2 regions of the Streptosporangium sp. NPDC005286 genome follow, and region 2 is predicted to be linked to the other one. Evidence: riboswitches for the same ligand, from Rfam matches in the RefSeq annotation. Region 2 holds a riboswitch; the other holds the start of a gene.

Region 1 (3,651 bases), on a different contig from region 2:
TTGCCGGACACGCGCGTTTCGTGCTCGGCCCCGAGAGGCGCGTCGAGTACGCGGCCCTCACCACCGCGCACCCTGGCTTCACCCCCAACGAGGAGATCAGCGCGATCTGCTGGTAGGACGGCGTTCAGCCCCTCGTCGGCCGCGTCGAGCTGCTGGACGCCTATCTGGGAAAGCTGGCCAGGGGCAGGTAGCTCTGGATAGACCATCAGTGAAGCGCAGGACTGATGTCAGCGGAAACGCAGGTCTGTGACAGTGAAGTCGGGCAAGCGCAGAACAATGTCAGCAGGATTCAGCACCCTATGAGTGCGGAAACAGCCTTGGCCGTCGAGCCAGAACGCGCAACTCAGAAGCCCAAGAAGGGACAGCCGGTATCCGACTGCTGCCAATGAAACTCTCGTGGCAGTTGGCGCTTTGATCACCCGGAGCGCCTGGCGCCTCAATCGGCCGACGGTCTCCCAGCTCGCGATCAGTCGCCTTTGGCCGTCGAGTCGGCGCCCCGGTCCGGATGTGCCACGCCCGGATCTCAGCCGCTCACTCCGACCATGCACGCCGGGCCCGGCATCCGCTCCCCGCCCAGCCGGGGAGGCATCACGACCGCGTGCACGATGCCCGAAGAACGCATCCGCAGGTTGGACGTCGGCGTAGGCGGCCCTCGCCGCGGCGGCGATCGTGGCCAGCGCCTCGTACCGGCCCGACGCGCCCTCCACAGGCTCGCGGTGGTGCGGTCCATGGTCGCGGGTGGCGGCGATCGAGTGGCTGGATCCGCTGTGGCCCGCCGGTCACTGGGTCCCCGAGCAGATCCGGGCGGCGGGCGGTGAGCCGCTGCTGGCCGAAGCGGGCGAGCACACCACCGCCATCGGCTGGGAGAGGCTGCGAGCCTCCCAACCCGAGGTGGTCCCGCTGATGCCCTGCGGCTTTCCTCCCGAACGGGCGCGAGCGGAGTGGCTTTGCTGACCTGCCATCCGGGCTGGGCCGACCTGCCGGCGGTCCGCGCGGGCCAGGTGTGGGTGCTGGACGGACCGGCGTACTTCAACAGGCCCGGGCCGCGCGTGGTACGAGGGGTGGAGGTCCTCACCCAGGTGCTCCACGGTGTGCGCGCCGGTGCTCCCGTCGAATGTGGGGAGGCGCGCCGGGTCTGACGGGTGGTACGCACTTTGTCGTTGATGGGTGGTGTGCGAGCATGGTCGGCGTAGGCGAGCGCGGAACGAGGAAGCCGGTGTGAATCCGGCGCGGTCCCGCCACTGTGATCGGCGAGCGAATCCCGACGAAGCCACTGCCCGGATAACGGGTGGGAAGGCCGGGAGGAGCGTTGACCCGAGAGCCAGGAGACTCACGCGGTCGCCTCCTCAGAGAAATTGGGGCGGATCTCCCCAAGAGAGGAACGGTGATCGCCATGCCGCGCATCTGGCATGAGGGCCTTCGGGATGCCCGCGTCACGAGCTTCTTTTAAAGATCCGGCTCCTTGCCCCATCCCGCTCATCGGGCTCAGCCCGTGAGTGAAAGGACCTGTTCATGACGAGCCGACGCTCGCTTTTCTTCCTCCCACTTCTAATATCCGCCTTGCTGGTGGTCGGCTGCGGAACCACCGAGCAGACCGCCGGTCCCACGGGCGCCGCGAACCCGGCGGCGAGCTCGGCCGCCGCGGGGTTCCCCCTCACCGTGACCAACTGCGGCGTGACCACTACCTTCCAGAAGCCACCGCAGCGGGCGGTGACACTCAACCAGCACGTCACCGAGATCATGCTCGCTCTCGGACTGGAGAAGTCGATGGTCGGGACCGCCTACCTCGACGACGAGATCCAGCCCGACTACCAGGCCGCCTACAACGGAATCAAGGTGCTCGCCGAGGAGTACCCCTCTTACGAGGCGTTGCTGTCGGCCGAGCCCGACTTCGTCTACGGCGGATTCAACAGCGCCTTCGCCGAGAAGGAGGGGCGCGGCCGGGACGCCCTGGCCAAGGCCGGGATCGACTCCCACGTCAACATCGAAGCATGCCCGACCGGTCCGGTGACCATGACCCAAGTCGAGGACGAGATCCGGACGATCGGCAAGATCTTCGGCGTGCCCGACCGCGCTGAGCGGCAGATCGCCGCGATGCGCGGCGTGCTGGACGGCGTCAAGGCCAAGATCGACGGGGCCGACCCGATCAAGGTGTTCGTCTACGACAGCGGCGACAAGACCGCCTTCACCGCTGGCGGCGCCGGAATCGGCAACGAGATGATCAAACTGGCGGGTGGGACGAATCTGTTCGCCGACCTTCCCAAGTCCTTCGGAGACGTCTCCTTCGAGCAGGTCGCCGAGCGGGCGCCCGACGTGATCGTCATCTACGACTACGGCGACGATTCCGTGGAGGGCAAGAAGAAGTTCCTGCTCGCCAATCCGGCCCTCAAGGACGTGCCCGCGATCAGGGACCAGCGGTTCGCGGTGCTGCCGCTGTCGTCCACGGTGCTGGGCGTACGGATGCCCTCTGGCGTGGAGTCACTGGCCCGCCAGATCCACCCGGACCGCTTCGCGTGACCAAGATCGCCCCGTCCAGGCCGTCGGCACCCGTGGTCGTCGGCGGTCGCGGGCGCGTGCCGTACACGCTGGTCCTGGCGGTGCTCGCCGTTGCCGTGGTGGCGGCCGCCACGGCCGGGGTCGCGGTCGGTTCGGTGCGCCTGCCGTTCGGCGAGGTGTGGGCCATCGTGCTGCACCGGCTGTATGCGCCTCTGGTCGAGCCCACCTGGGCGCCGGTCCGGGAGACGATCGTGATGGACGTCCGCGTCCCTCGCATTCTGCTGTGCGGCGTGGTGGGCGCGGGGTTGTCGGTGTGCGGGATGGCCCTGCAGGCGCTGGTGCGCAACCCGCTGGCCGACCCGATGCTGCTCGGGGTGTCCTCGGGCGCGACGGTCGGCGCGGTCGTCGTCATGGTGTTCAACGTCTCGCTGCTGGGGGCGTTCTCGCTGCCGCTGGCCGCTTTCGCCGGTGCCTTCGCGGCGCTGGTGCTGGTCTACTTCCTGGCCCGCACCGGCGGGCGGATGACGACGGTGCGGCTGGTGCTGTCCGGGGTCGCCACGGCCGAGGTCCTCTCGGCGGTGGCCAGCTACCTCATCGTCACCTCCAACGACCCGCACAAGGCCGATTCGGCGCTGCGCTGGATGCTGGGCGGCCTGGCCGGCACCACCTGGGACCTCGTCTGGATCCCCGCGGCGGCAGTGCTGCTCGGCACCGGCGTGCTGCTGGGTCTTGGCCGCCCGCTCAACCTGCTGCTGGCCGGGGAGGAAGCCGCCGCCGCCCTGGGGCTGAACGTGCACCGCTTTCGCGGCGCGCTGTTCGCGCTGGTCGCCCTGATGATCGGCGCGATCGTCGCGGTCAGCGGTTCCATCGGGTTCGTGGGGCTGATGCTGCCGCACGTGGTGCGCCTGCTGGTCGGCGCCGACCATCGGCGCGCGCTGCCCGCTGTCGCCCTGCTAGGCGCGGCCTTCCTCATCGCCGCCGACCTCGCCGCCCGCAGTGTGATCGCCCCCGAGGAGATCCCGATCGGCATCCTGACCGCCCTGACCGGAGGGCCTTTCTTCCTGTGGCTCATGCGGCGGAGGGCGGCCCGGTGACCCCGGCGGACAGACCCGCGGCTCTGCGCCTAGAGGGCGTCGGCGTCGTCGTCAGCGGCAA
Region 2 (3,651 bases):
GGACGGCACAACCCTTGCCACCGGCAGCCTCGACGACACAGTGCGGTTGTGGGACGTGGCCAGCCGCAAAACCATCGCCACCCTCACCGGCCACACCGACAATGTCTCCCCGGTGGCCTTCAGCCCCGACGGCACAACCCTCGCCACCAGCAGCGCCGACATCAGCAGCTTCGAAGGCACGGTGCGGTTGTGGGACGTGGCCGGCCGCAACACCGTCGCCACCCTCACCGGCCACACCGGCTATGTCCACTCGGTGGCCTTCAGCCCGGACGGCACAACCCTCGCCACCGGCAGCCTCGACGACACGGTGCGGTTGTGGGACGTGGCCAGCCGCAACACCGTCGCCACCCTCACCGGCCACACCGGCTGGGTCTTCTCGGTGGCCTTCAGCCCGGACGGCAAAACCCTCGCCACCGGCAGCCTCGACGACACGGTGCGGTTGTGGGACGTGGCCGGCCACAACACCGTCGCCACCCTCACCGGCCACACCGACAGGGTCTACTCGGTGGCCTTCAGCCCGGACGGCAAAACCCTCGCCACCGGCAGCCTCGACAGCACGGTGCGGTTGTGGCCGACCCGCTGACCCAGTAGATCATCACCGCTTCAGCCCTACCGCCAAAATCCGATCCAATCCCCCCAGGAGGCCGGTCGGGGACCAGCTGATCCGCCGGAGGGTCACGGAACTGGACTTCTGTGTGTGACGCGCGGAGCTATCCGTCAGGGTTCCAGCGACGCTATTTGTCACGTCGCCATAGAGGATGACCGGTTCCGCGAGCTGGGTCTTGATGTTGGAGCCTGGTCACGGTGGTTGGCGCCACCGGCGCCGATCGGAACGAAAACGAGCCATCGACTCAGCTCGTCGGCTCGGGACGTGGCAGGCCTCCGGAGTCCGGCCGACGCGATCAAGGCCCCGGTCAAGAGCCGAGCTATGAACTCGTTTCGTGGCTGGCCATAGGCTGGCAATATGACCTCGCGGTTTCTCAGCCCCGGCGCCGCCTGCGCGTCGTAGTGGTGCCCCTGAGTCCGGCCACCGGCGGTACCACCGCCACGTCGATCCTCAACTGGCATCACCCGCGCGTCGCCGAGCTGGTAAGGAATAACCCCACAGTTGCCTGAGCTCTCCATCGTCGTAATAGCTCCAGGACCTGGGTGTTCTCCTTGTAGAGCACGTCGCTTTGGCGGTTGAAGGGGGCTCGGGATCGGTGAAGCCTCTTCCTCTTCGTTGAGGTTTTTGTGGTGGTGGTGAAGCCGAGGAGTCGTGTGCCGGCCCGGTCGGGGATGACTCGGTCCGGTGCTGGGCGCCGCCCTGGCAGAGGACGCCTGCTCACGCGGGGGTTGGCGCCGTACACCGGCTCAGGCGCCTCAACTGCTCGCCGGGCCGGGGCGGCCTCGCCTCGCCGGGCCCTGGGCGCCGCCCGGTGCCGCTCCGGGAACGGCTGACCGTAGACGGCCTTGGGTTCCGGCGAACCCAAGGGCGCACAACCTCCCAGACCACCCCAACAGCCTGGGCTCGAACCCTGGGTTCGCGGGAACTCTGGGGTTTCTCCTTATCGGACACGTCGATCTCAATTGCTTGGCGGTCGCCGCAGGTCCTGAGCTCGGGGCTGTACTTGTAGATGGTGGCGCGGCTGCGCCCAGCAGTCGGGCGCTCGAGGCGATGGTGGCGTCAGGTTGGGTGAGTTAACGGTGGCCGAGGCCGCTCGTCCCCCATTGGTCGTGATGGATGGCGGCGGCCAGCGGGCGCCGTCGCCGCCATCCGTGCCGTTCCAGATCAGGGGCCTCTTCGAGGTGGGTGACGGGACCGAGACACAGCCACGCGACCGGACGGATCTGAACGGGGATACCGAGCAGGTCCCGCACAAAAGGCTCACGGTAGAAAGACACCCAGCCGATGCCGAGCCGTTCGGCGGTCGCGGCCAGCCACAGGTTCTGGATGGCCAGGCACACCGAGTACAGGCCGGCGTCGGCGATGGCGTGGCGGCCGAGCACCGCGGGACCGCCCCTGTCCTGGTCATAGGTGACCACGACGGACAGCGTCGACTCGCGCACCCCGTCGATCTTGATCTGGGCGAACCGCCGGGCGGCCTCGCCATCGAGGGTGGCGGCGAAGGTCGCCCGCTCGTGCTGGACGTGGTCGTGGAAGGCGCCGCGGATCTCGGCGTCGCGCACCACGACGAAGTCCCACGGCTGGGACAGCCCGACGCTGGGGGCGGCGTGAGCCGCCGACAGCACGCGGTGCAGCACCTCGTCCGGCACGGGTCCGCCGGTGAACTGGCCTCGCACGTCGCGGCGGCGGTGAATGACATCGTAAAGCTGGCTGTTCATGGGCAGGCTCCCGCTGCGTCGTGCCCCTGGCGGGGCGATGGGCGCGAGGCCGGTCTTCGGACTCCCGGATCAACGCCTGACCGCCCGCCTTCCCAGCCCTTACGAGCCAGTGGCTGTGCTTCGCACGTGGACGGCGGCTTCCCGGTCACCGCGGCGGGCCCGTGCCGGAATCACACCGGCTTCCCGATTCTCCTCGCGACCGCAAGGCACCTCGCAACAGTTCGCCGAGAGTACGGTAGCTGATCACCTCACCGCTTGCGATTGTGGCCGGGTCCTTGAGGATCTTCCGCCACAGCGCCGAGGCGAAGGCGTCCACGTCGACCGACAGGACCACCGTGCCCGGCGTCCCGTCGGCCCCTTCGCGTTCCACCTCGATCCGCTCGGGGACGAACACCGCCCGGGCGTGGCGTTGGGCCTTCAGGTACTCCACCGCGTCCAGGACGGCGCGGTCGGCGTTGGTCGACTCCAGGTCGATCGATTCGACCAGCGTGAACAGCGCAGAGCGGTGCGAGCCGTAGTGCTGTTCCAGCAGCGGCAGGTAGTTGTTGCCGTGGTGGGCGGACACGGCCTGGTGCGCGGCGGCCAGGGCATCCAGGCCGCCGGCCTGTTCCAGCGCCTTCAGTACCAGCCGTCCCGCGCGCTCGGCCACGTCCTGCTCCCCGGCGGCGGGCTGCTGGTCCGCGGCTTCGGCGGCTGGCAGTCCGAAGGGCGCAGTCCCGCCAGGAACGAACGCCTCGCGGACGCCGTTCAGGACGTCGCCGAACACCCCCAGCAGCCGCTCGGACTCGGCGCGGTGGGTCTCCCGGAGCTTGTCGAGCTGGTCGCGGCCCTTGCGGTGAATCGCCGCGATCCGCTTGCAGAACATCGTCACCACGTCGTCCCGGACCCCGGTCCGCGCCGTGTGCAGCAGGCTCACGATCAGCACGAGCCGCTTGTCCTCGTCCAGCACCTTGCGCAGATCGGCGACATCGGTCACGCGCGCCTCGCCCGCGAAGTGCGCGATCTTTCCCGGCGGGACGCCCTCCAGCCACACCTCGGTAGGGCCGAGCGCGTCCAGGTCCCGCAGGAACGACAGGCGGCCCTTGAACTTGCCGAGCGACGCCGCCTGCGCGACGTCCTTCAACCCGTCGTACTCGCTGCGCCGCGTGACCGGGTCGACCACCAGCAGCCTGCCCAGCCGCGCCCGCGCCGCCGCGTCCACCCGACCGGACACCAGCGTGAAGAACCCGCGGTTGACCTCGGTGCGGATCTTCTTCACCAGCTCGTCCAGCGTGGTGTAGCCCGGCAGCTGTCCAGCGCACGGTCTCCATTCGCGGCACCATCATG

What was found. A riboswitch is a leader RNA that binds a small molecule or an ion and turns the genes downstream of it on or off. The one in region 2 is predicted to bind cobalamin.
Region 1: it holds a riboswitch for cobalamin, as region 2 does, so the genes downstream of both, ABZU75_RS37800 (ABC transporter substrate-binding protein) here and bluB (5,6-dimethylbenzimidazole synthase) in region 2, are expected to answer to the same signal.

Annotation. Positions count from the first base shown of each region.
Region 1 is NZ_JBEXGU010000167.1:9,280-12,930, reverse strand. It holds gene ABZU75_RS37815 (hypothetical protein) at 1-116, shown strand, start outside; gene ABZU75_RS37810 (hypothetical protein) at 670-954, shown strand; gene ABZU75_RS37805 (hypothetical protein) at 948-1,139, shown strand; cobalamin riboswitch at 1,154-1,353, shown strand; gene ABZU75_RS37800 (ABC transporter substrate-binding protein) at 1,567-2,517, shown strand; gene ABZU75_RS37795 (iron ABC transporter permease) at 2,514-3,590, shown strand; gene ABZU75_RS37790 (ABC transporter ATP-binding protein) at 3,587-3,651, shown strand, end outside.
Region 2 is NZ_JBEXGU010000012.1:36,789-40,439, reverse strand. It holds gene ABZU75_RS07155 (WD40 repeat domain-containing protein) at 1-583, shown strand, start outside; gene bluB (5,6-dimethylbenzimidazole synthase) at 1,681-2,325, opposite strand; cobalamin riboswitch at 2,355-2,554, opposite strand; gene ABZU75_RS07145 (hypothetical protein) at 2,729-3,651, shown strand, end outside.